Linked DNA regions of Acaryochloris sp. CCMEE 5410. Each later gene encodes a partner of the first gene's protein in a complex. Links are inferred from orthologs where the notes say so. Each region holds a gene or a part of one and is shown on either strand. Other genes may lie near its edges.

What was found.
Region 2: the proteins of ON05_RS04275 (region 1) and ON05_RS26815 are in contact, whole or in part, in a solved structure (PDB 8RP0), measured with the Escherichia coli proteins. The link is inferred for Acaryochloris sp. CCMEE 5410 from one-to-one orthologs.

The regions. Positions count from the first base shown.
Region 1 is NZ_AFEJ02000001.1:966,743-977,541, forward strand. What follows is about bases 54-2,995. They hold ON05_RS04275 (anthranilate synthase component I), read left to right. Parts: upstream 54-792; coding sequence 793-2,199; downstream 2,200-2,995. Other genes in these bases: ON05_RS04270 (energy-coupling factor transporter transmembrane protein EcfT), read left to right, coding at 54-770; pipX (transcriptional coactivator PipX), read left to right, coding at 2,594-2,863; ON05_RS04285 (YggS family pyridoxal phosphate-dependent enzyme), read left to right, coding at 2,863-2,995. In the rest of the region: more of ON05_RS04270, read left to right, coding at 1-53; more of ON05_RS04285, read left to right, coding at 2,996-3,549; ON05_RS04290 (cell division protein SepF), read left to right, coding at 4,050-4,646; proC (pyrroline-5-carboxylate reductase), read left to right, coding at 4,763-5,578; ON05_RS04300 (TM0106 family RecB-like putative nuclease), read right to left, coding at 5,601-7,073; ON05_RS04305 (ABC transporter ATP-binding protein), read left to right, coding at 7,182-8,540; ON05_RS04310 (DUF1815 family protein), read left to right, coding at 8,796-9,137; ON05_RS04315 (alpha/beta fold hydrolase), read left to right, coding at 9,345-10,238; ON05_RS04320 (hypothetical protein), read left to right, coding at 10,290-10,619. UniProt on the Escherichia coli protein: Part of a heterodimeric complex that catalyzes the two-step biosynthesis of 4-amino-4-deoxychorismate (ADC), a precursor of p-aminobenzoate (PABA) and tetrahydrofolate.
Region 2 is NZ_AFEJ02000002.1:1,290,206-1,304,256, forward strand. Bases 10,681-13,493 are described here. They hold ON05_RS26815 (aminodeoxychorismate/anthranilate synthase component II), read right to left. Parts: upstream 12,481-13,493; coding sequence 11,881-12,480; downstream 10,681-11,880. Other genes in these bases: ON05_RS26810 (MBL fold metallo-hydrolase), read right to left, coding at 11,059-11,829; ON05_RS26820 (diacylglycerol kinase family protein), read right to left, coding at 12,593-13,042; ybeY (rRNA maturation RNase YbeY), read right to left, coding at 13,214-13,493. In the rest of the region: ON05_RS26790 (NB-ARC domain-containing protein), read left to right, coding at 1,860-5,372; ON05_RS26795 (dynamin family protein), read right to left, coding at 5,442-7,523; ON05_RS26800 (HAD-IA family hydrolase), read right to left, coding at 7,612-8,262; DNA helicase PcrA, read right to left, coding at 8,303-10,645; more of ybeY, read right to left, coding at 13,494-13,744; ON05_RS26830 (DUF3285 domain-containing protein), read right to left, coding at 13,763-13,999. UniProt on the Escherichia coli protein: Part of a heterodimeric complex that catalyzes the two-step biosynthesis of 4-amino-4-deoxychorismate (ADC), a precursor of p-aminobenzoate (PABA) and tetrahydrofolate.

The DNA.
Region 1 (10,799 bases):
GCAAGCAAATTGGCTGGTTATTGTTGTTATGTCTATTAGTTTGCAGTATTACCACCCTAATGCCTGATGGCTTAGCAGTGTCCTATCAACCCAGACTCCCGAAGCAAGAACTAGCATTTACACAAGCCCCCACTACTCCCCCAGAAGACTCCCAACCCTGGTATCAACCCCTGATCTTCTGGCAGGGTTCAGAAGACAATCTTCCTCCCACCCTCCCTCAGCCCACAACCTATCAATATGTCCTCTTTCATCGTGGCCCCGTTAGAATCACTCGTCGATCCTTAGAATTGGGGTTACGGTTGGGGACTTGGCTATTCACCTTAATCTACGGAACAACCCTATATCTCTTGACAACGGCCCCGGAAGAAATAACCGTTGCCATTGAAGTTCTATTGCAACCCTTAAAGCGGTGGCGTATTCCTATCACTGAAGTCACCCTAACCTTAACCCTAGCGCTTCGCTTTATGCCCCTAGTTCTAGAAGAAATTCAAAATTTGATTCGAGCCATTCGGACTCGCGCCATTAATTGGAAAAAACTAGGGGTTCGGGGCGCCTTTCAACTCTGGCTGATGTTAGCGGATCGCCTCATTGAAAATTTGTTTTTACGAGCAGAGCAAGTGGCTAGTGCCATGACCGTACGGGGGTTTACCAGCCCAAACCACCACCAAGTCAGATGGCATCAACTCCGAATTCGGCTAATGGATCAGTTGGCGTTAGTTTTAGTCGTCTTGGTTTGTGGCTTACGGATCTGGGTCGGAACGCTTCCCTAAATCAATACCGTTAATATCCGACATGGACGAATTAAAGCCTTGGTATTGGCGATCGCAGCCACTACTCGAACGTAGCGGTACAGATATTTTTGCAGCCTTATTTGGAGAACAAGGGATCGCAACCCTGCTCGAAAGCCCTTATCCCCATCCCCTCGGTCAATACTCCATTTGCGCAGGTGGCCCTCGAAGTGAGGCTGGCGATTTACGCTTATGGACACCAGAATTAGGGCGAATCTTACCGTTCTTGGAACACCAGCTACAACTTAAAAAGCCTTTAGCCCCAGATGGAATCCCTGATGACTTGCCCTTTCAAGGTGGGTGGTTAGGGTGGCTGGGGTATGACCTCGCTTGGGAAATCGAACGTTTACCCCACCTTAAACCTGATCCCCTGCCATTCCCTGTAGCCTTTTGGTATGAGCCTGAAAACTTTGCAATTTTGGATCATCAACAGCAAATCCTCTGGCTTGCAGCCAGCGATCCCCACCATTTAGATCACCTAGAACACCAGCTAGCATCCTACACTCCACATCCAATCATTCCATCATTTAAGGCAATAGACTTTCAGTTTGTGACAAATCAAGTTGAGTATGAAGCGATGGTACGACAGGCCTTAGCCCATATTCAGGCTGGAGACATTTTCCAGGCCAATCTCTCCACTCGTTTTTCGGTCAAGGCCGACGCCGATCCCTGGCAGCTCTACCAGCAACTGCAAACGATCAATCCCTCACCCTTTGCCAGCTACTGGCAAACTCCATGGGGATCGGTCGTCAGTTGTTCACCAGAACGGCTTGTTCGACTCAAAGGGACACAAGCCGAGACCCGCCCAATTGCCGGGACTCGCGCCCGGGGAATCACCCTCGAAGAGGATCAACAATTAGCTCATGCCTTAAAGAAGAACTTAAAAGAAAGAGCTGAGCATACCATGCTGGTGGATCTTGAACGTAATGACCTCGGTCGAGTCTGTAACTGGGGATCAGTTGCCGTAAATGAATTTCTAGTCCTTGAATACTACAGTCATGTAATTCATCTAGTTAGCAATATTGTTGGTACCCTACAACCCAATCGTTCTGCAGTTGAGCTGATTCGATCGGTCTTCCCAGGAGGAACCATTACTGGCTGCCCTAAGGTTCGTTGTATGGAAATTATTGAAACGTTAGAACCTTACCGCCGGAGCTTATTTTATGGTTCCTGTGGGTATTTAGACTATCGGGGGCAGCTAGATCTGAATATTTTGATTCGAACCTTATTGATTACCCCTATACATCCTCCTGGCAGCTCCCCTAACCGGTCTATCCCGTCTTCTATGATTTGGGGACAAGTGGGGGCTGGGATTGTGGCCGATAGTCACCCTGAACAGGAATGGTTAGAATCCTTGCAAAAAGCCAAAGCGCAGGTGGAAGCCATTCAAGCAATGGACTCGCAAATCTAAAGTGATTATGTATATGTCGTTTCTTGGGAATGTGCTGTGTAACGGGTTTAGTGAAAGGACAAGCAAATCTATTCAAAAAACAGTCGACATTTCGCAAAGGACGTCCAGTATAATAGACGACAATTTCAGAGTTACTAGACTTGGCGAAATTCACTAAGAAAGGACAATCATCCTTGAAAAGTGAGCGATCTTTTTTTACTTTGACAAAATAACCTCAGCTATTTCAATTCACTCCATTCTCAAGATCTATACCCAAGGGAAAAACTGACATTGCTTAAAACTGCCCTATTCTTTAGAAACAAAGCTATTTAGACAGGACCCACAGCATTGTTCTAGGGAGTAGTTATCGTTCTATAAATCACTCCTACTGCTTTGGCCTCTCCCTTACATGCGAATGATCACTGAAACGTATCTAAATCATCCAACTTTTGGTCTACTCTACAGTCTTTGTGTGATTGATGCTAAGAGTGCGTTGTACACCACGCTTTATGCCCAACGGTTATTTTTTTTAGTTTCAACATCTGCAGAGCAGTTAGAGTTTTCTCCCATTACTCGACAAGAGGCTAAAGTCGCCGTAGAAAGTCGTCTCAGACTCCTTAGGCGATCGGGTACTCGCCAAGACTACGACCAACTTCAGCTTGTTCACCAACAAACTTTTCAATAATGCCTTCTCCGCAGCCATTGACCCTCACGGATCGAGTCATCTCCATTCAACGATCCTTGCCGGGATCCGTTCGCCTGATTGCTGTATCCAAATATATGCCGACTGCATTGATCCGAGAGGCCTATGATGCAGGTTTACGCGACTTTGGCGAAAGCCGGGTACAGGAAGCGATTCAGAAACAAGCAGAGCTACAGGATCTCTCAGAGCTCACTTGGCATCTCATTGGCCACCTTCAAAGCAATAAAGCCAAACTAGCGGTTCGTCACTTCGACTGGATTCACTCGGTAGATAGCTTAGCTTTAGCCCAACGCCTCAATCGGCTGGTTGCATCAGAGCAGAATTCACCTCAGTTATGTCTTCAAGTCAAACCTCTCCCAGATCCTGGCAAATTTGGTTGGACGTTTGCTGGTCTTAAAGCCGATCTACCTGCGTTAAAAGCCTGTGCCCATCTTCACTGGCGGGGATTAATGACGATATTACCGATGGGGTTATCGAGCCAGGAAATCTTAAATGCTTTTCATGAAACTCAACAGTTAGCTCAAGACATTACCCAGCAGTCCCCAGAGGATTTCACCTTACATGAGCTGTCCATGGGGATGTCCAATGATTATCAGTTGGCTGTTCAGGCTGGCGCCACAATGGTTCGAGTAGGCCGTCGTCTTTTCGGGGATCGGCCTCGGCCCTAAGCCATCCTTCTATATGGTGAGGCTGATGGCTTAACTCTGAACGCCATAGACAAGAAGGTCTTCACAAGTTTTTCCTGGGCGAATCACTATTCTATTCAAAGAGACCGTATCTATCTGAATGACAATGCGAATAGGAAGCCTCTGTAAAAGATGACAATTTCATAGGTTATGTAAAGGAAATGATTTCTTAATTTAAACTTTAGTTTCAACACTCGAATTGCTGATTTGCAATTAGATCATTGATGTATAATTCAATCTAAATTTTCCATACCATGGGATTTGTCGCAAAGAGCTGATTTTTTCTATAAAGATCAATCTTGGTAATTAAGGCGACAGTGGTATTGACAAATCAAACAAATCCAAGTTTGATGAGAAGATCTAAATTTAATAGAGATCTTTACGAATAAAATTCCTTGATGACCTTAGATCGAACTATTGCTCGGTCTTCTTGAAATCAGGTTCTTCATACCCTCAAAACCTTCATAGATGGAGCCCAACTCGTGAGCAGTTTATTTGGCAGATTAAAGGATTTCGTCGGCATCCCAGAGTCGGATGACGATTATGATTACGTTGATGAATATGACGAAATTCAAAACGATGGGTATTCGGATCATTCTTATTCAGCAGAGTACTCCGAAGAACCCGTTGAAGTGGGTGAAGCGTTGAACAGTCAATCTGAGAAAGAACAGGGGTCTCAAGTGAATTCTAATACTAGCAATGTTGTAGGTATGCCCGGTGCCAGCCGCTTATGGGGATCTACCACTGAGGTTTTAGTGATGGAACCACGAGCATTCGAAGAAATGCCCCAAGTGATCCAAGCTTTACGTGAACGTAAGTCTGTGGTTCTCAATCTAACGATGATGGAACCTATTCAGGCTCAGCGAGCCGTGGATTTTGTAGCAGGTGCAACTTATACCATTGACGGCCACCAAGAGCGTGTTGGAGATAGCATCTTCCTCTTCACCCCCAATTGTGTTCAGGTCAGCACCCATCTGGGTGTCGTTCATGAAGCACCTACTACACCTCATTTTTCACGTCCTACAACCACTGCATCTTGGAAAAATGATATGCAGATGAACCAGGCTATTGCCCAGTAAATAGCCATCTCTGGCTACTTTGGGGTTTTCTCAAAACTCAATACAGCAAGGAATCTCGACTAAGCTTTGGTAGACTGGTGCATTGTTTCTGCCATCTTCAGCTTAGGGGTATTCTAGTGAGTCAGTTTCGCGATCAGCTTGGCATCATTGGTGGTGGCGTTATGGCTGAAGCCATTTTGTCACGACTGCTTTCCCAAAAAATCTGTTCGCCAGAGCAGATTCAAGTAAGTGATATTTCCAAAGAGCGATTAGAGGTTCTAATCGGTCGCTATCAGATTCAGGGATCTACCCTTAATGATGCGGTTGCCTCCAACGCTCAGGTCTTGGTGTTGGCCATCAAACCTCAAATATTTCCAAAGGTCGCTGATCCCCTCGCATCGTCCATACCCGCTGGATGTTTAGTCCTTTCTATTTTGGCGGGGGTAACTTTGGGGACGTTAGAAGCAGCTTTTCCAGGATCCCCTGTGATTCGAGTTATGCCAAACACACCGGCTACAGTTGGGGCTGGAATAGCTGCGATCGCAGCAGGTAACCATGCGAATCAAACGCACCTAGATCTTGCTCATCAGCTTTTTAGCGCCGTTGGCCAGGCGGTTACCGTACCTGAATCATTAATGGATGCAGTCACCGGGCTATCGGGATCAGGGCCAGCTTATGTTGCCTTGGTGTTGGAAGCTCTTACGGATGGAGGCGTTTCGGTCGGTTTGCCTCGCCCCATTGCCAATCAATTAGCCCTGCAAACCCTTTTGGGCACGGCCAAATTAGTGGATGAAACGGGACTACATCCTGCCCAACTCAAGGATCAGGTTACGAGTCCAGGTGGTACGACGATTGCTGGGGTTGCGGCTCTAGAGCAAGCGGGACTTCGATCAGCCCTGATCAAAGCTGTTCAGGCTGCTTATCATCGCTCCTGTGAGCTCGGCCGAGGCTAAATCAAAATTGCCAGCTTCAACATTATGGGGATTGTAAGGCCGGCGCTGTTAACTCGAAGGCCAAAAAATCAGCCAGCCAATTTTTGATTTGATAGGTGGCTTGGCAATCATCCTCGTTGTATTCAACAATCGTATCGAGGAAATCGCGATCGCCCGTAGAAAGCCACTCACTATACCAGTAGATGGACTGGGCTCCATTCGCTTCGCTATTGCGCCATTGAAACCCTAGCCATCGCGCGATCAATTTCAAGGTATAACTTTCTACAGGCAGCACAACCGTGTGGGTCACATGAGCGTGCAAATCAATAAATCGCTCCAATAAAGGCTGAATGATCGTATCGGGGTTACCATACAAGGCTGCTAAGCGTTCAACGGTTTGAACTTCGTAGGCACAAAAATGGTAAATCGGTGCTTGGGGATAGGCCAACACTAAATCCAAGAACTGCTGCCATGCCTGCTCTTCCTGGTGAGGTTGATCGGCTAAGAGGGGATAAAAGATCTCGGTTTGGTTTTCTCGATCGACGACTAATACCCCATGCAGATAGGCCAAATTGAGACTGGGTTCTGCTTCGATATCGAAGTAGAGTTCGATGGGAGCAGGGGAAATTTGGGTGGCTATTGCGCTAACTTCACTGGCCGCAAACACTACAGGAGCCTGCTTAGCAAATGCCTGGGCCTGACAAATGAGTTTGTTAGCAACCTCTCGACCAAATCCCGTCACCTCAGCCAATTGGGTGGGATTCGCAATCGCTAAATCTTCTACGGTCGCTAAATTATGAGCTTGGAGGATGGGATAGCGGCTGGGGGTAACCCCTGGTAATAAGGATAAATGTTGATCTTGTTGAGCAATTTGATAGCAGTGGGATAGCCATCCACACAAGCTGCAGCGATTACTGACAATAAAGACCTCGGGCTCATGTTGGGTTTGGATTATCTCGACAAGTTCCAGAAGTAATTGATCTAGCTTCGGCTGATTAATGGGCAGGTTAACGGCATAGAGCCCTCGTTCCCGCAGGTACAGATAGGACTCCTCTGGCCAAACCCCTTGTATGGTCGCCAGCAGATAAGCATGAAAGGTTGCCAAGATTTGATATTCCAGCTTGGGACGTTTACTCAGGCGAATATCCGTCGGCACATATTGCCAATCTCCAAAATCTGAGGTTCCCTCGGTTTTAGTGAGGAGATCGGGAATACTTTGATAGGCAACGCCATTGCCTTGATCCATCCAGAGAACGCCCCGCCGAATATAGGGAGCGCCAGCCTGCATCAGGGCTAACGTTGCATGGGCCCCTGCTTGCCAGTCATATTTGGGATAGTCTGGTTGAACCCAGGATTGACGCGCGAAAAAGGTCTGTTGATGCTCAAGGCGATCCTGCCGAAGTTTGTTGAGAAAATCGCTAGGCGCAGACTTATGAGTTTTGTCTTCATAGACATCCAGATACGCTTGTCGATGACAACGCTGGTAACTCAGTAATAATTGGGCGGTCAGCAGCATGCAGACACAATAATGGATTTCCCTGAAGGAATCTTAACAAATCCTTCTGGTCAGCCGATAAATTCCCTTGACTGATATCGAGCAGCACAATAGGCTGAGAGCGATGTAATGGATACCGATGTTGTCGTGGCTCAGGTTATCTTTGAGGATGTCTATAAAAGTTTTCCGGCTCGTAAAGGTGATCGCACAGCCAATCCCACGTCCGTTGACCCCAATTTAAGTTCAACAACCTCCACTCAGCCTAAATCTAAGGACGATACCAAAAACGATACCGTTACCGTATTGCGCCGCATCAATTTTTCTGTTGAAGATGGGGAGTTTATGGTGCTGGTGGGTCCCTCAGGATGTGGGAAAAGCACGCTCTTACGCCTGATTGCAGGATTAGAGGACTTAACTGGGGGCAGTATCAGGATTGGCGATCGCAAAATCAATCACCTCCCCCCAAAAGCACGAGACATCGCCATGGTGTTTCAAAGTTACGCCCTTTATCCCCACATGAGCGTCTATAACAATTTAGCCTTTGGTCTCCGTCGTACCCAATCCCAGCGAGACCCTAAACGGCGCTCTATTTCTGCATCCCTACGCAGAAAACTAGAGTCTGGCTTAGTATCCGCGACCCGAATATTACCCAAGCCCTTCAGATATCGTTCCAAACGAGAAAAATTAATTGAGCAGACCGTCCATCAAGTTGCCGAAATCTTACAAATTGAGACTTTACTGGACCGCCTGCCCAAGCAACTCTCCGGGGGACAGAAGCAGCGAGTGGCTCTGGGGCGTGCCATGGCCCGTGATCCCCAAGTTTTTTTAATGGATGAACCCCTATCTAACCTGGACGCCAAGCTGCGAACTCAAACCCGAGCCCAAATCGTCAAACTCCAGCGACAACTCGGAACAACAACGGTCTATGTCACTCATGACCAAACGGAAGCCATGACCATGGGGGATCGAATTGCCGTTATGAATGCTGGGCAAATTCAGCAAATTGCTAGCCCTTTAGAGCTGTATAACCAGCCGATCAACCGATTTGTAGCCCAGTTCATTGGTTCTCCCCCTATGAACTTTATCTCCGTCCAGGTTCAATCGTCTCGAAACTTACAACATCCACAATTCACCCTCACCCTGCCAGAAGTGTGGGAAACGGTCCTCCAGAATTATCAAGGCCAAACCCTAACCTTAGGGATCCGCCCAGAACATCTGGATCTGGCATCCTCCCATTCCAGCAATATTCCCACCCAGGTCGAATTGGTTGAAGCCTTAGGCCATGAGACCTATCTGTCTTTACAGTTGACCCAGAACCATCAAATGCCCCAATCACCGGTCCCATTAATTGCCCGAATCAATCCTTATCAGCAAGTCAGCCTTGGCGAGCAGTTATGGTTCTCAGTTCAACTAGATAAGATTCATCTGTTTGATCAACAGACTGAAGCGGCAATCCGCCCTAGCCAATTACCAGCCCCAACCCATTAGTTTTAGCTCCTTTCCCATCGGTACTTTCTTTGACTCTGTGTTGTTGAATACGGAACTTGAAACGGGGTTCGATTAAGTTACCTCCCAGCATGGCCATACCTTACTTTTGGATGATGTGAAGCAAGTCGTTTGCTCGATAGGGCAGCTAACGCACCTGGGAACAATAGTAAGGAGAAGTTTAGTCGAGGGGGAAACAGAGCATGTCAATAACCATTAACCAAGCTAGAATGTGTACTCACTCAGAAGGGTAATCCTGTGTTTGTCCGGTTAGCCAATCAACACCGTGAATTTGTTCGAGACTTAGTCATGAACCTCCAAGCCCTAGCTATTGTGCTAGAACGTCGAGGATACGTGGCGTCTTGCTATACCTGCGGTGGCCAAATGAACAGTGCCTCCTTCATGGTGAGTTTAGGAGAAAATCATCTGATTCGGTTTTTAGTGTCCGACTATGGGATCACCTGGACCGAAATGCGAGATGACCGTGAACTCATGAAGTTGGAAGGGGCTGAAGCCATTAGCCAATTGCAAGAATTAGCCAACTTAATCAAATATGAGCAACCCGCCCAGAGCCCATCGTCTGTGCTGGCCGAGTCATAATCCTTAATTTATTCACCTCATTTGTCAAATTTGTCCCCATCTTGGACTTGTTCAGTCGATGATTTAGTCCAAATTCGTTGGTGAAATGTTACGCTGTATACCTAGTTAGCAGGGGGTAAATTGTGTAGTCATCTTGATCATTCAAGATTGACTCAATGGCAAACTGTCATGTTTCAATTACCACCCATCGAGGTTGCACTGTAACGTATGACCACTGCGAGTTCTGGCTGGCAACACCAGTTTATTCAAACTAATAAGATTCGGCTCCACTATGTCACCCAAGGTGAAGGCGATTTAGTTATTCTTCTCCATGGATTTCCTGAGTTTTGGTACTCTTGGCGGTATCAGCTTCCGGTTTTAGCCCGTCATTTCAAGGTTGTGGTTCCTGATCTACGGGGGTACAACGATTCAGACAAGCCGTCGAGTGGCTATGATATCGACACCCTCAGCGAGGATATTGTTGGTTTAATCCAGAACTTAGGTTATCGCTGTGCCCATATCGTTGGTCATGACACGGGCGGAATGATTGCCTGGAACTTGGCTCAAAAATTTCCCCAATATTTGCAGAACTTAGTTCTCTTGAATGCGCCTCATCCCCAGCGATTATTTCGAGAGTTTTCTAGCAACCTTGATCAGCTTCGCCGGAGCTGGTATCTGTTGGCTTTCCAGATCCCTGGGCTACCGGAATGGTTGATTCAATCCAATCTGCGCCAATTTCTCCAGGATTGGTTCCAGAAACAAGCCATTCGCAAAGCGGCCTTCTCTTCTGAGACCTTAGGGATTTATCAGGCTGCCCTAGAAAAACGCGGGGTCCTGTCTGCCGCGATTAACTATTATCGGCAGTTGCTGTCTCCCCAAGACTGGTTATCCAATTCGGATCGCAAACTATTGCCCATCCAAGTCCCTACTTTGGTGTTGTGGGGAGAAGATGACACGGTTTTAAGCCCCAACTTAGCACTGGGCTTTGAGCGGTTTGTACAGGCCCCATTTCGCCTCAAGTTTGTTCCTGAATGCGGCCATTGGATTCAGCAGGAAGTCCCCAAAATTGTGAATCGAGAGCTACTAGATTTTCTGCGTCAGAGTAAGCCCGCTTTTAGTTAGATTAAAACCTTTTTAGCTAATTGATTGGACTCAAGAAGCTATTTCAAAACAATGGATCGACAAGAAGCCTTACTTGCGTTGACTCAAGCAGGTCTTAAAGCAAATTACGCTGAAGGTCCTACCGGTTGTTTCCTAGGTGGAGAAAGTATACAAAGTAAGGGAGAGTTTTCCATTTACACTAATAGCTTTATGATCTGGAAAAACTCTGAATCTTGGGTTGCTGCGCTTCCTGGTTTAGGAAACACGGATATTGAAATTGAATGCTCTACCCTGAAAGAAGCGGTTGAAGCTGGGCGTAAGCACAGAATCGGGGATGTATGGCTCAAAGAAAAACGGGTCAAGGACAATAGATCCTGTACCCGAATCAAAAACTTGTCATGAGCCTAACATCGCAATTGCCAACCGTACTAGAGCATCACGAATTTCTAGAACAGGTCGAAGCACTCAAAGAAGCACCCAGCCTGAGTCAGATGGTTTATATCGTTCTGCAAATGGGTTTGTTTTTGGCTCGCTGGCTTCTGGAGGATGAACTCTCACGGCGAGCAAAAACAGTATTGGAAT
Region 2 (14,051 bases), on another replicon or contig:
AGAAGTGAACGGAGCAACGGTCAGGCTCATGCCTGATATTAACGGACGAATAGATAGCGTTATTGACTTTAGTTTTCCCACTCAAAAGTCTTAATGCACGTGAACTTAGCTTGTAGCTCTACTTTTTATAAATACGATTTTAATCATGACAGCTCTGAGCTTTACGCAAAGCAGCCAAGATAGATATCTCCTCTTTTGAGCACAAAAAGCTGGGTAAATTATTTGACTCTCCAGAAATATTCACAGACCATAAGAGAGATTAAAAGTGCAAGTTCTTTTTTCCTCTCTAAAAACGTATCGTGCTTTCAAATTCAGAGGATGCTGTTCGGATTCTCAATTACATTCAACAAAAGATCAATACCAGTGAGAGTCTCAGTGATATCCAGATTCAGGGCGTAGCTAATGGATCGGGGATGCCTTAGACTTCGGAATGGTTACCCCTGGGAATAGGGAGTCAAACCGTTGATTGACCCAGGCAAGCCGCAGCATGAGTAGATGATTGAAACCATCCTCACTCCAGCGCATACCAACCCCCTTAAAGCGCTGTTGAATCAGCCACTTACAAGCACTTTCGACCATTCCTGACCCCAGCGGTATCTGTAGTTGTTCAAAGTGGCGATATTGGATGTGTCGCAGATGGCGCTGGAAATAAGCCTGTACCTGGAGCAACGTCGTAAAAGATTTGCCCGTAAACAATTGTGAGTGAATCAACATCGTCAAGGACCGCAATACTAATAGGTGTTGCCCATGTCGCAATTGGTGTCGCCAGCGCCGAAACCAGGCTTGGGCTTGAGCAGAGCGAACATCCCCAAACATCACTTTGTTGCTCGTGCAAGATGGCCTGCTGCATGAAAAAATCGAGAACTGCCACAGCACAGTGAGAGAACAAGGTGCGGTAGACTCGCCAGAAGCCTCGCCCCCATCACTCAACCAGATGACGCTTGGGGCCGATTCAAAGTCTTGTTTGCGGGCTTCGAGTTGCAGTAAGGGGATGAACTGGTCGATATCGCCCAATACTGCTACCAGTCTTCGACGCAGTAGTTGGGGGACACTCTTTTAGCTCGGGTGAGCCGTGTTCCCAGGCGGGCTAAGATAGCGACTTTAACTTCTCGCCACTGGATTTTCCCTTGGGGGTTTTCGGAGTGGGGCGAAAGGGCACCATCACACCGTCAGCAGCAATGGCCAAAGGCAGAGCAGACAACACCTCTGAAATCGCTTCACTAGGAGCCTGTTCACCTGATGCTTGAGCTTTGAGTTGAGCCTCTAGCTCCTGATAAGCTTTGTTGCCCATGACTTGCACCCAATTCCACAAGCTTGATGAACTGACGGATAAACCACTCCACTGACTCAGCATCCAACTGGCCAGTTCATAGGGCATAAATAGACTTAACAAGCAGCCTAGACGCACCAGTTCTTTACTGCTGTGCTGGTAAGAGGTAATCCCAATGGATTGGTCCAGAGGAGCTGATAGACTACCTGGACACCCTTTTGGACAACGACCCACCCGTCGCTTTCAGTAAATATTTCCCACCAGTGTCTGCATCTGACGAGATTCCCATCCCTTCGAGTGCAAGCGGGTTCCGCAGGTGCTACACCTAGGCCATTCAAATACTGTTTTGCTCGCCGTGAGAGTTCATCCTCCAGAAGCCATCGAGCCAAATACAAACCCATTTGCAGAACGATATAAACCATCTGACTCAGGCTGGGTGATTCTTTGAGTGCTTCGACCTGTTCTAGAAATTCGTGATGCTCTAGTACGGTTGGCAATTGCGATGTTAGGCTCATGACAAGTTTTTGATTCGGGTACAGGATCTATTGTCCTTGACCCGTTTTTCTTTGAGCCATACATCCCCGATTCTGTGCTTACGCCCCAGATTCATGTTTTCTCCCAATGTTGGCATGGACAATCCTACCGTCAAATCGCTGATAGCACTGGCTATGAAGTCGGTTATATCAAAAAGGTGGGTTCTCATTTATGGCAGAAGCTATCTAATGTTTTAAACACAAAAGTATCTAAAAATAACTTCAAAATTGCACTCAGTGAATATATTGGGTTACATCCATTACCCAACTTTGTTCTGTCCCCTAACACCAGTAATGAGGAATGTGTATATCAAGATTGGGGAGAGGCAGTAAATGTATCTTCCTTTTGGGGGCGGTCAACAGAATTAGCCACACTTCAGGAATGGATATTAGGTGATCAATGTAGCTTGATTACCCTGTTAGGAATTGGAGGGGTCGGTAAAACAGCACTCTCCGTGAAGTTAGCCCAACAGCTCCAAAGTCAGTTTGCCTATGTACTCTGGCGAAGCCTCAAGAATATGCCCCCGGTGATGGAGTTACTAGCAGACTTAATCCTCAACTTATGCAATCAAAGCTTACCTAAATTACCCAACACACCATCTCAACGAATTTCAGTTCTTATTCAGTATTTACAGCAACAGCGATGTCTAATCGTTTTAGACAATGTTGAAAGTTTATTTCAGAGTGGTCAATTTGGGCGTTATCAACCCATGTATGAAGAGTATGGTGAACTTCTCCAACGAATTGGTGAGGTTGCCCATAACAGTTGTCTGGTTTTGACCAGTCGCGAATTGCCAGAAGAAGTTGCCATCCAAATGGGGACACATTTACCCGTCCGTGTCTTTAAGTTAGAAGGATTAGGCACTACGGCTGCCTACGAAATTCTCAAGAGTAAAGGGCTATCAGGTTCAGCCTCAGAAACAACCTCGCTGATCGAGGCTTATCAAGGTAATCCTCTAGCGTTAAAGATTGCCGCTACATCCATTCAGGATGTGTTTTCAGGGAATGTGACTGAGTTTATTCAGCAAGGGACGATGGCTTTCAATGGGATTCGTCGGCTGTTGGATCAACAGTTTGAGCGATTATCTGCGCTAGAACGACAAGTGATGACCTGGTTGGCTATTTATCGTGAACCTGCCACTATCCAACAACTCGCTAGTGATGTTATCAGTTTGCCTTCCTTTACGACCTTGCTTGAAGCTCTGGAGTTTCTGGGTCGTCGCTCGCTGATCGAAAAAGTCTTACCGAACGAGACCCGTCCAGCTGGTTTTACATTGCAACCCGTGGTCATGGAATACGTAACCGAGAATTTAATTTCTCATGTAAGTCATGAACTCGTTGGGGATCAAATGGATGATCTGCATCAATATCCGTTGGTCCTGGTGCAATCCAAAGATTATTTACGAGAAGCTCAAATTCGACTGATTCTTAAGCCTATTTTTCGTCATCTCTTAGAAACCTATCCCAACCAAGGCCAGCTAGAACAACATCTCAAACACCTTTTAAATAGTCTGCAAACTCATGCTCAAAATAGACTCACCTATGCGGTAGGGAATATTTTGAATCTACTGCGACTTTGTCAGGCAGATTTTTGCAACTTAGATTTATCTCACTTAACGATCCAGCAGGCAGATCTACGAGAAGTCAAACTCCACCAAGTCAATTTTGCCCATGCCAACTTAGAATCAACCCTATTTTCTGAAACCCTAGGCAGTATCTTTAGTCTTGCCTATAGTCCCAATGGAAGTTGTTTGGCCGTTGCTGATACTGGGAACATCAAACTCTATGATTTCCTGCGATACCAGCATCAGCAGACCTTATCCAGTCACAAGGTGCTGATCTTATCTATCACCTTTAGCGATGATGGTTGTTTAATTGCAAGCTGTAGTGTTGACCACACCATTAAGGTTTGGAATGTTAAGTCAGGAAGTTGCATCCAGACTTTGAAAGGGCATACGGGGGCAGTGATGTCGGTGGCCTTTCAGCCTCAAACTGGGGCTGACCCAGATTATATTTTGGCCAGTGCTAGCCAAGATGGCAGTGTCAAGATCTGGAATATCAGCACTCAAGCCTGCATTCAAAGTTTGAATGCAGAAGGACAGTCCGCTCGATCCGTGACCTTCAATTCCAGTGGCGATCAATTGGCGATTGGCTATCTTGATGGTCAGGTCAGTCTTTGGCATATGTCATCCAATCGCAGACAGTGTCTGCCCCCAGACGTCACTAGTCAAGAATCTCCCCTTGCGTTTAGTCCCGATGATCGACAATTAGCTGTGGGCTATAGTGATGGGCAAATTCAGCTCTGGGATGTGTATCAAGCAAAACGGATCAGAATCCTCCAGGGCCACACAACCCAAATCTTCTCGGTGGCCTTTAGCACTGATGGCCAATTATTGGCAAGTAGTTCCGGCGACAATACCGTCAGAATTTGGGATCTGCCAACAGGTCAGTGCTTGAAATGCTTGCAAGGCCATACATCACGGGTGTCTACGGTGGCGTTCCATCCAGACAATCTGTGCCTGGCGAGTGGAAGTGAAGACTCAACGGTGCGGGTATGGGATGTGCAAACGGGACAACTGCTGAAGTGTCTGAATGGATATAACGATTATGTGTGGTCAGTGGCTCATAGTCCAACCCACACGATAGTTGCGAGTGGGAGTAATGATCGGGGGGTACGACTTTGGAATACCCAATCGGGTCAAGGTGTGCAAAATCTGGAAGGCCATTCTGGTCGGGTAAGATCAGTGGCCTACAGTGCCGATGGTCAAGTGTTGGTGAGTGCAACCTATTCTTATGAGATCAAGGTTTGGGATTCTACGAATGGGATTTGCCTAAATACCTTTCGAATGCCAGGCGAATGGTGCTGGGATATAGCGCTAAGACCCGATGGAGACGTATTAGCTGTTTCTGGTGGAGACAACAATGTCCATCTATGGAATGTTCATACTGGGGAATTGCTGAATACCCTGGTGGGAGAAGAACATTATGCGCTGGGTTTGGCCTATAGTCCTTCGGGGCAATACCTGGCTACGTCAAGATTGAATAGTGTCCAGATTTGGGATCTGGCCTCAGGCGCTTGCGTTCAAACCCTGAGTGATGAAGATTGGATCTGGTCCGTTGCCTTCCATCCCCAGGAGTCTTTACTGGTGACGGGGGGTAATGACGGAAGCGTCAAACTTTGGGATCTGGAGCAAGGTAAATGTCTCTGCCATATGAATGAGCATGCGGCCATTGTCTTGTCTGTAATTTTTAGTGCTGATGGTCAGGCTATCGCAAGTGGGAGCTTTGATCGCACAGTTCGCATTTGGGAAGCACAGACAGGGGAATGCATCCAAGTGCTGGGAGGTCATTCTGACGGTATCTTCTCAGTTTCTTTTGCAGCCGAAGGCAATATCATCACCAGTGGCGGAATGGACGAAACGGTCCGAGTCTGGAATGTGCACACTGGAACATGCTTGCACACCCTGCAGCCCCCGAAATTGTATGAAGGCATGAACATTTCAGGGGCCACTGGATTAACTGACGCTGAACGACAGACGCTCAAGATTTTAGGTGCGGTAGAACGCTAGCCCAAACAGCATTGGCAGGAAAGAACCGTTTCAACTGAAAAAGGCCTGCATTCTGAATCAACACCAGCGTTATGCCGTAGCCAATAGATTCTGATAGGCCGTCTCGATCAGCTCACAGTCGGTAGAGACGGCCTGCTCTAAATTCTCTAAGCGAGCAACTTCCGTTTGGCGATCGATCTCTCGTGAGTTTTTCTGCTCTAGGAGGTTGTCTAACTCTTGTTTGCGAGACTGGATATCCTCTTGCAAGCGCTGCATCACCTCTTGGTTGTAGGCATCAAAACAGTCTTGGACCGAGCTATAAATGGGCTGGTATTTTTCCTGGGCAATTTGGGGTAGACATTTCACAAACTCTTCTTTCGTCGCCTTGGTCAATTGTTTGCGGGCATGATCCGCTTGCAACGCCCCAATGCCTAATCCCACCAATGCAAAAGTAATCGGCCCCAACATAATGCCAAAGACGGATGAAGCAATCAGGGCAATGCCAGCAGAGGTGAAGAAGTTGAGCATAATGCTCTGGAAGTCAAACCCCGTAACGGCCATTGCCGCCCCGCCGATATTGCCAGAGGCGAGGGAGAATAAACCCATTGCCCATTTAGCCCATCCAGGTACGTTATCATTGGACTGACGTTTGGGACCGCGAGCATTCATATTTTGCCCCGTCAATTTTTCGGTAATTCGGTCGGTAATTCTGGCATAAGAGTTACCGTATTGCTCAGCACTTTTAGACAGTTCTTCGAAGGCATCTTTTAAGTCCCGCTCGGCGCGGATGCTCCAAGCAAAGAACTTATCATTGACATACTGCTGAAAGGCTTGTTGAAAAGCAGCGTTAAAGGCTTCCCGGCGTCCTTGACTAAATAGATCCAGCAACTCTAGATCAGGGGGTTGATATTTGAGGAAGTCTTGATCAAAGGTTGCCTCTAAATCGAATATATAGGTGCGAAATGAATCGGCAATCGAACGCGATCGCTGATCTCGCATCCGATGAATATCTTCTCTAAAGTTCTCACCAATTTCTTTCAAATCCTCAAATTCCGGCTCGACGGACTCAATGCGTTGCTCTAATTCCTGAACGCTCTGATCTAACAGGGGAATCCGTCGATTTGTGGCATCATGAACTCGGTTGAGAGCTTGTCGAGCCAAGGTTCGGGCTTGCCGCAATTCTGCGATCGCGCGCTCCTGAGTCAGGAACGTATTCAGTGAGGCCAAAAAGTCGGGAAATCCGGTGCCCTCTAAGTTAGCATCCGTATCTTTCACTCGCTTGCGGAGAGCCTGCAAGGCTGAAACGGGAAATACCCGCTCTTCATAGAGGTCATAGCCATCGACTTGGCAGTATTCTGCCAGGTTGGCATGAAAGACTTTATGGAGTTTGCGGGTAGCATCTTCCAATTCGTCTGGATCATCGGGGTCAATCAGACTTTCCTTAATTTGGTCCCAAGCATTAATCAAAAAGAAGATCGACAATCCCCGATCTTTAATATAGTTCTCGAGGTAGCGACGTTCAGCCAGGGTGCAAGGCTGAGTGGCTCGCAGTACAAACAGAATGGCATGACAGTTTTGGATAAAACCTAGGGAGAGATCGTTTCTGGCTTCCGTATCGTTTAAGCCTGGGCTATCGACAATCTCAACCCCTTTCTCTAACAACGGCAGCGGATACTCGACCACGGCATGGCTCACATCTGGGAAGGCAATCTGCTTTTGTTCTTCTAGCTGCTTTGCTTCTTCTGGGTCAATGGTGTAGCGGTCTTTGAAGCTAGCAAAGTCAATTTGTTCGGGGGATTTACCATCATTGAAGTGGACGGTTACAGTTTTATCGGGACCATATCGCAAGATGGTCAGCAGGGCTGTACAGGGATTGACGTCACTGGGCAGTAAGTTTTCTCCAATCAAAGCGTTGAGGAAGGTGCTTTTCCCTCGCTTCATATCTCCTAGAACCATCAACCGGAAAACTCCCTGCTTTAAGTTGCGGCAGGCGACACTCACGTCTTCAATTTCTTGTTGAAGCTGCAATGATCCAGAGGCGGATTCTCCAGCCCGTTCAGCATCTTCTAAGGTTTCGGCAATGCTGGATAGGTGGGAGGCAATTTCCTGGCGGATTTGAGAAATTCGATCTAAATCTTCCAGGAAGCTAGCGGTTTCAACGGAATTACTCATAGTGGAGGAAGGTAAGGCTGCTTTTCCAGCATACCCATCTGCACTTTTAAATCCACCGATAAGCCTGAGAGAGTCTGCCAACCCTTCACTAGGCAGACTCAAGCGATAGATGCCCTTGACTCAGGCTTTGAAGAATCTGATCAGGGTGCTCCAGTAAAAAATTAGGGGTTTTCTCCGCAAGAACTGTTCGGTCATTAAACCCCCAACAAACGGCAATACTAGTTAAACCAACCTGTTTAGCTGCCTTCACATCATTAATTTCATCACCCACATAAACCAATTCTTTAGGGTCAGTGGCCTTGAGTCTAGCCAATTTTTTTAGCGTCCGTCTCTTCCCCGATAGAATCTGACCACCATAAATAAATTCAAAGAGATGATCGATAGCATATTTCTGAAGAACATACTCAACATTCCTGCGAGAATTAGCAGTAACAATCCCTAAACGATAACCTTCAGACTTCAAATTATGGAGGGCGGTTTCGATGCCTTCGACTAACGATAAATCGTCAATACTATGAGTCAGCTCCTGCCGAAAACGCTGCAAATAGCAAAGGGATCTCCATTTGGGAATCCCTAATTCTTGAGCAATTTCTTGAATCCCTAACTTCCGCATTAGCTCGATTTGAACCGGAGATAGAGGTTCATATCGAAAATCTCTAGCTAGGCGATTGGTGGCTTCGATAAATATGCCAAGGGAATCGGCAAGGGTGCCGTCAAAATCAAAAACGATCAAGCGCATACTTCGTTATGTTCGTATCTCCATAACTTGAATTTCGATTTCATTCCACCCGATCCAATACCGTGATATTCGGGTCAATAATCTTTTTGCCAATCCCTGGAAATTTAACTGCTAAGCAGATTTTATTCCCACCTCCAAAAATATGGGTCACCTCCCCTAGTCCAAACCCGCGATGAACAAGCCGATCACCGACCGCCCAATCCATGGCATGGGTATTGGGCATCTTTTTCTTTTTAGTCCCTGGGCCCATTGCAGAATGGGGCGACTCAGACGGGATGGCCGATAAAGAATTAGTCTGTAAGAGATCTCGAGGCAGCTCTGATAGAAACAGTGAAGGCATCGCTGGCTCCCTTGAACCATAGAGTCGTCGCTCTCGTGCGTGAGAAATAAAGAGTCTTTCTTGAGCCCGAGTAACGCCAACATAGCAAAGACGGCGTTCTTCTTCGATAGCCGCAGGATCTTCTAAAGAGCGGAAATTAGGGAACAGTCCTTGTTCTAGGCCAACTAAAAAGACGATGGGAAATTCCAACCCCTTAGCTGCATGCAATGTCATCAGTGACACCGTAGTTTTTTCATCTAAATCATCTAAATCAGAGGCCAAGGCCGTATTAGCGAGAAAAGAAGGGAGAGACTCATCGGTATTCTCTTCTGCATATTGTAAAGCGGCATTTTGCAATTCCTGGACATTGCCAATTCGATCATCCGCTTCATCAGTTCCCTGATTTTTTAAGTCCCGAACATACCCCGAATCTTCTAAGATCCCCTGGATAATATTGGCTGCAGATTGGGTTTCCACCTGCCCTTGCCAATGCCGCATCATTTCCACAAACTGCAAAATTGGCTTGGCGCTACGAGCAGCTAAGGTTTTGACTGCCGTCTCTTCTGTCAGCATTTCCCATAAGGGCACTCCTAGCTCCTGGGCTGCATTCATAAGGCGATCTAAGGTGGTTTTGCCAATCCCTCTGCGGGGTGTATTAATCACCCGTTTGAGGCTGACCGTATCAGCCGGATTAACAATTAAGCGTAAATAGGCAAGAACATCTTTAATTTCCCGGCGATCGTAGAACTTCAGTCCCCCGACCACCGTATAGGGAATACTCCAACGGACTAAGCCCTCTTCAAAAGCCCGAGATTGAGCATTAGTTCGATAGAGAATGGCAAAATCGCCCCAGCTCAGTTCGGGGTGGGATTGCTCTAGAGTCCGAATCTGCTGCACGACAAAATCGGATTCATGCAGCTCGTCATCCGCCCGATAGCAGTAGATGGGTTCTCCCGCACCCCGAGTCGGCTTAAGAATTTTGTCGATGCGTTCTGTATTGTTATCGATGAGTTCATTGGCCACTTGGAGGATGTTTTCGGTAGACCGATAGTTCTCCTCTAGCTTCACCATCGTCCGCGTGTCATCATCCGGCAGGCCATCGCCAAAATCCTGCTGAAATCCCATCAGGATTTTGAAATCTGCTGCCCGAAAGGAGTAAATGGACTGATCAGCATCACCCACTACAAAGATAGAGCGATGCTCCCAATCCTTAAAGTTGCGGGTATCGGTGCCGTTGGTCGCTAGTAACCGCAGCAAATCATACTGGGTGCGGTTAGTATCCTGGTATTCGTCCACCAGCATATGGCGAAACTGCTGGTGCCAATAGCCCAGAACTTGGCCGTTCTGTTTTAGCAGCTGCACCAGCACCCGAATCAGATCATCAAAGTCCAGGCCGTTATTGGCAGCTAGGGAATCTTGATATTTGCTGTAGACCTGGGCTACCACGCGACCGCGAAAATCCTGTTGATTGGCTTCTAGCTCTTGGGGGTTCCAGCCTTGGTTTTTAGCATTACTAATAGCAAAGCGGACGGAACGAGGCTGGAATTTACGGTCGTCGAGATTGAGCTGATTGACCACAATATCTTTGATCAGACTCTGGACATCTGATTCGTCAAAGATAGAGAAATTACGCTGCCATTTACGGCCCTTCTCATCCTGGTACTTCTCAATTTCCATCCGTAACAGGCGGGCACAAAGACTATGGAATGTGCCAATCCAGAGAGGTTTGGTAATGGTTTTGTAGACTTGCGATCGCAACTTTGTCTGCTGCTGAGGTGCTAACAATTCTAGGGCTTTGCCGTGATCCTGCTGGGCCAGCTGTTCCGCAAATAATTTCTCAATCCGCTCCTTCATTTCCCGAGCCGCTTTATTCGTAAAAGTCACAGCCAGAATATTTTCGGGATTAACCTGATGGCGCATCACCAAATTAGAGATGCGATAGGTCAAGGCTCGAGTTTTACCCGATCCAGCCCCCGCTACCACCAACAGCGGACCACAGAAGTGTTCCACTGCCTGTCGCTGGGAAGGATTGAGATGACTTAAAAAGTCAGGAATAGCAGACATAAAAAATCAAGGAGAAGAATTCAGAAGTATCGTCTTTAGCAGAGATGTTATGCCAATGGAATTGAGTATTCGAACAATCTCTGTGCCCACCATACGTGATTCCAATAGAAACGCAAGTTAGAAAAAATTATAAAGTTAGAGAATAAAGGGCAAGAGTAGCGCCTTATCCTACCCACAAAGCCGCGAGAAACAACCAAACCATAGCCAAATCTCTCCTTAACCCTAAGGAATCTCTAGTCGTCCCTTTTTGATGAATTGCTACAAGGCATACCCTCCTCTAGGGCTGTCTAGGACACCCACTGAAGAGATAAGAACACATCATCAACACTCCAGGGAATGATAGATGATTCTTCCTCCAATACCCATGCAGCATTAAGGCAACGGTATAGGCTACTAAACGCCACCGATCTAGCTCAATAACTCAACACTTGAATAACAGGACCGGAACTGGGAAGGTTACCTGAACTAACCGTTAGACCACTCCCACCAGATCGTCGAATGGTAGCCCCTTGCATCAGGGAAAGAAACGCATCCACCGACTGCAGGTCACAGGAACTTTCGTCAGCAGCAGCCGTTTTGTAATGGGTCGGAATCACCATTTTAGGGTTGAGGGCTTGAACCGCAGCCTTTGCCTCTTCTGGGTTATAAGCTTTTGCACTGCCACCCACGGGAATCAGTAGCACATCCGGCCGCCCCATTAGGATCTTCTGGTCTACACTAATGGGAGAGGCAATACCGCCTAAGTGAACCACATTTACCCCCCCTTGAATCCACTTCCAAGCCACATTGGTGCCAAACCGATAGCCGTTGACCCGATCATGGAGCGTCCGTATACCTTGGAACTGCAAACCGTTGGTTTTATAAGCCCCCGGTTCAAACAATAACTTGGGTCTTCCGGGTAAACCTTCAACCACCCCTTCATCCAGCAGTCGGCTACTAATAAGAACAATATTGGCCGACGTTTGGGGTGACGGATATTTAGCCGTACAACCCGCAGGACGGAAAGGATTGACCAATACCTGAATACCGCTGCCTGAGAATAAGAAACAAGTATGGCCTAGCCAACGAATGCTCAGAGAGCCTGCGGCTTGGGCGGATGAAGACTGCCAATGGGTGGCAAGACCAGTTCCCAAGCTGGTGATCAATCCTGCTTGCACATAGTGCATGAAGCGGCGACGGTTCATAGTTCTCTGTGATGTATCCCTGAATGTATGTCCTGTGAAACCCGATCAGTATTAGCCATCGGTAGGAAGGTGGCTCAGAAAATTCTTGAGCAGTTGTTTCCCAGATGTCGTCAAAATACTCTCTGGGTGAAACTGGACGCCTTCAATGTGAGGATAGTTCCGATGACGCACCCCCATAATCGTGCCGTCCTCAGTCCAAGCCGTAATCTCTAGGACCTCTGGACAGGTTTCCTTCTCTATCACCAGACTATGATACCGAGTTGCGGTAAAAGGATTATCTAACCCGGAAAAAACCCCCGTGGATTTATGACGGATAGGGGATGTTTTACCATGCATCAGCACTGGGGCAGACACAATATCGCCACCAAACACTTGGCCAATACTCTGATGGCCTAAACAGACTCCCAAGATCGGTACGGTTGCACCCAATTGCTCAATCAGCTCTAGAGAAATTCCAGCATCTTGAGGCCGTCCCGGCCCTGGAGATATAACGATTGCATCGGGCTGGAGCTTCTCAACTTCGGCTAGGGTAATCTGATCATTGCGAAAAACCTGAATATCTTGGGCCACTTCAAATTCAGTGGCGAGTTCTCCCAAATACTGAACCAGGTTGTAAGTAAAGCTGTCGTAATTATCAACAACCAGTAGCAAGGCTTGCGCTCCTGTCCCAAGAGAAAGTTATCTCTCCAACTTAGCGTGTTTATCCTACTTTGCAGCTATAAACCTGACTGCAAACAGCGCTGTCATCACATCAAAACGCGTTTTAAGCCTGAAAGAGAGCTAGAAAAGGCGGAATAATTAGAAATGCAGCAATCACCACTGCTGCCATTGCTGATACTAAAACAGCTGCGGCTGCACAGTCTTTGGCTATCTTGGCCAACTCATGGTAAGTCCGCTCCACTGTTAGATCAACAACCGCTTCCAAAGCGGTATTTAGTAACTCCATGACCAGCACTAAACCACTGGTCAAGGCAATCACAGCCAATTCTACAGGTTCAAGATGAAGGGACAACCCCATACTTAAGGCCACACTACCGATCACGGTATGAATCCGAAAGTTACGCTGAGTTTGGAAGGTATAACTCAATCCGGCCCAGGCATATTTAAAACTCACAAATAGATTATGAGCGACTTTGAATGACAGCTCACGCTTAAGCCGCGCTGGTTCAGGCTCAGTGCTACTTTGTGAAGAGATTATAGATTTATTTGACATAAATTTAATCTTTTTAACGATTCTACACTACGACCGCAAAGGGCATGGCTGCAATAAATCTGAAAGCGATGGGTCTGAATCAAGGATTAAATTGTCTATTGCTTAATCAGAGAAGTATTTCTCACTCACTATGGTTTAGGTTACCCACAGTTCTAACAAACTCTTCTAGGTCTAGCTAGTTGCTGCCGATACATTCGTGAGATTGATTAATGATTGCTGCTGCGCCAACATATTTTGGAGGCATTCAGGGGTCGGGTGATCCCACCCCAATAGATGCAACAATCCATGGGTCGCTAACCAAGCTAGCTCCTGCTGTAAGGGATGCTGTTGCTCTTGTGCTTGCTGCGCTGCAGTCTCTACCGAAATAATGATGTCGCCGAGCTCCACAGGCATCTCTGACCACAAATCTATCGGCTGATCGGTTAAGTCAAGGGTTGCAAAGGCCAGCACATCTGTGGGGCGATCTAGGTGCCGATAGGTTGCATTCAAATTCTGGATCGCCGCGTCATCCGTGAGCAGTAGGCTCAATTCATAGGTTTGGATCGGAGAAATACCAGGCTGCAAATACTCAAACCAGTGCTGAAACCAAGATTGCCAGGTCACAGCTGTAATTTGATGGGCTTGTTTAAGCACATTCTCTACTAACGAAGATGGGATGGCTCTGTCTTCAAGATCCCACTGAATATGGACGTCAACTTGCATGTGGTTTGAGACGATTCGCTAACGAGTCAGATAGGACAGCCCAATCAACAAGGCTAATACCCCCACTGTAGTTAGTCCAAATTCCAGCAACGACCGTCTGCCTTTACGAACCATGTTCCTCATCGCTAACTTGGTGTAGCTATCTGTAGGTTTAGATGCAGGAGCGACATCATTTGTAGGCGCAGCTGGCCCGACACTGGTCACGTCGGCAGGGTTGGTGCTAGTTTCATCCTTTACGGAAGGGTCAGAACTCATGATTCAGAGGTGCAAATAACAACGCAGGAGAGAGATACAAACCCTCATTTGA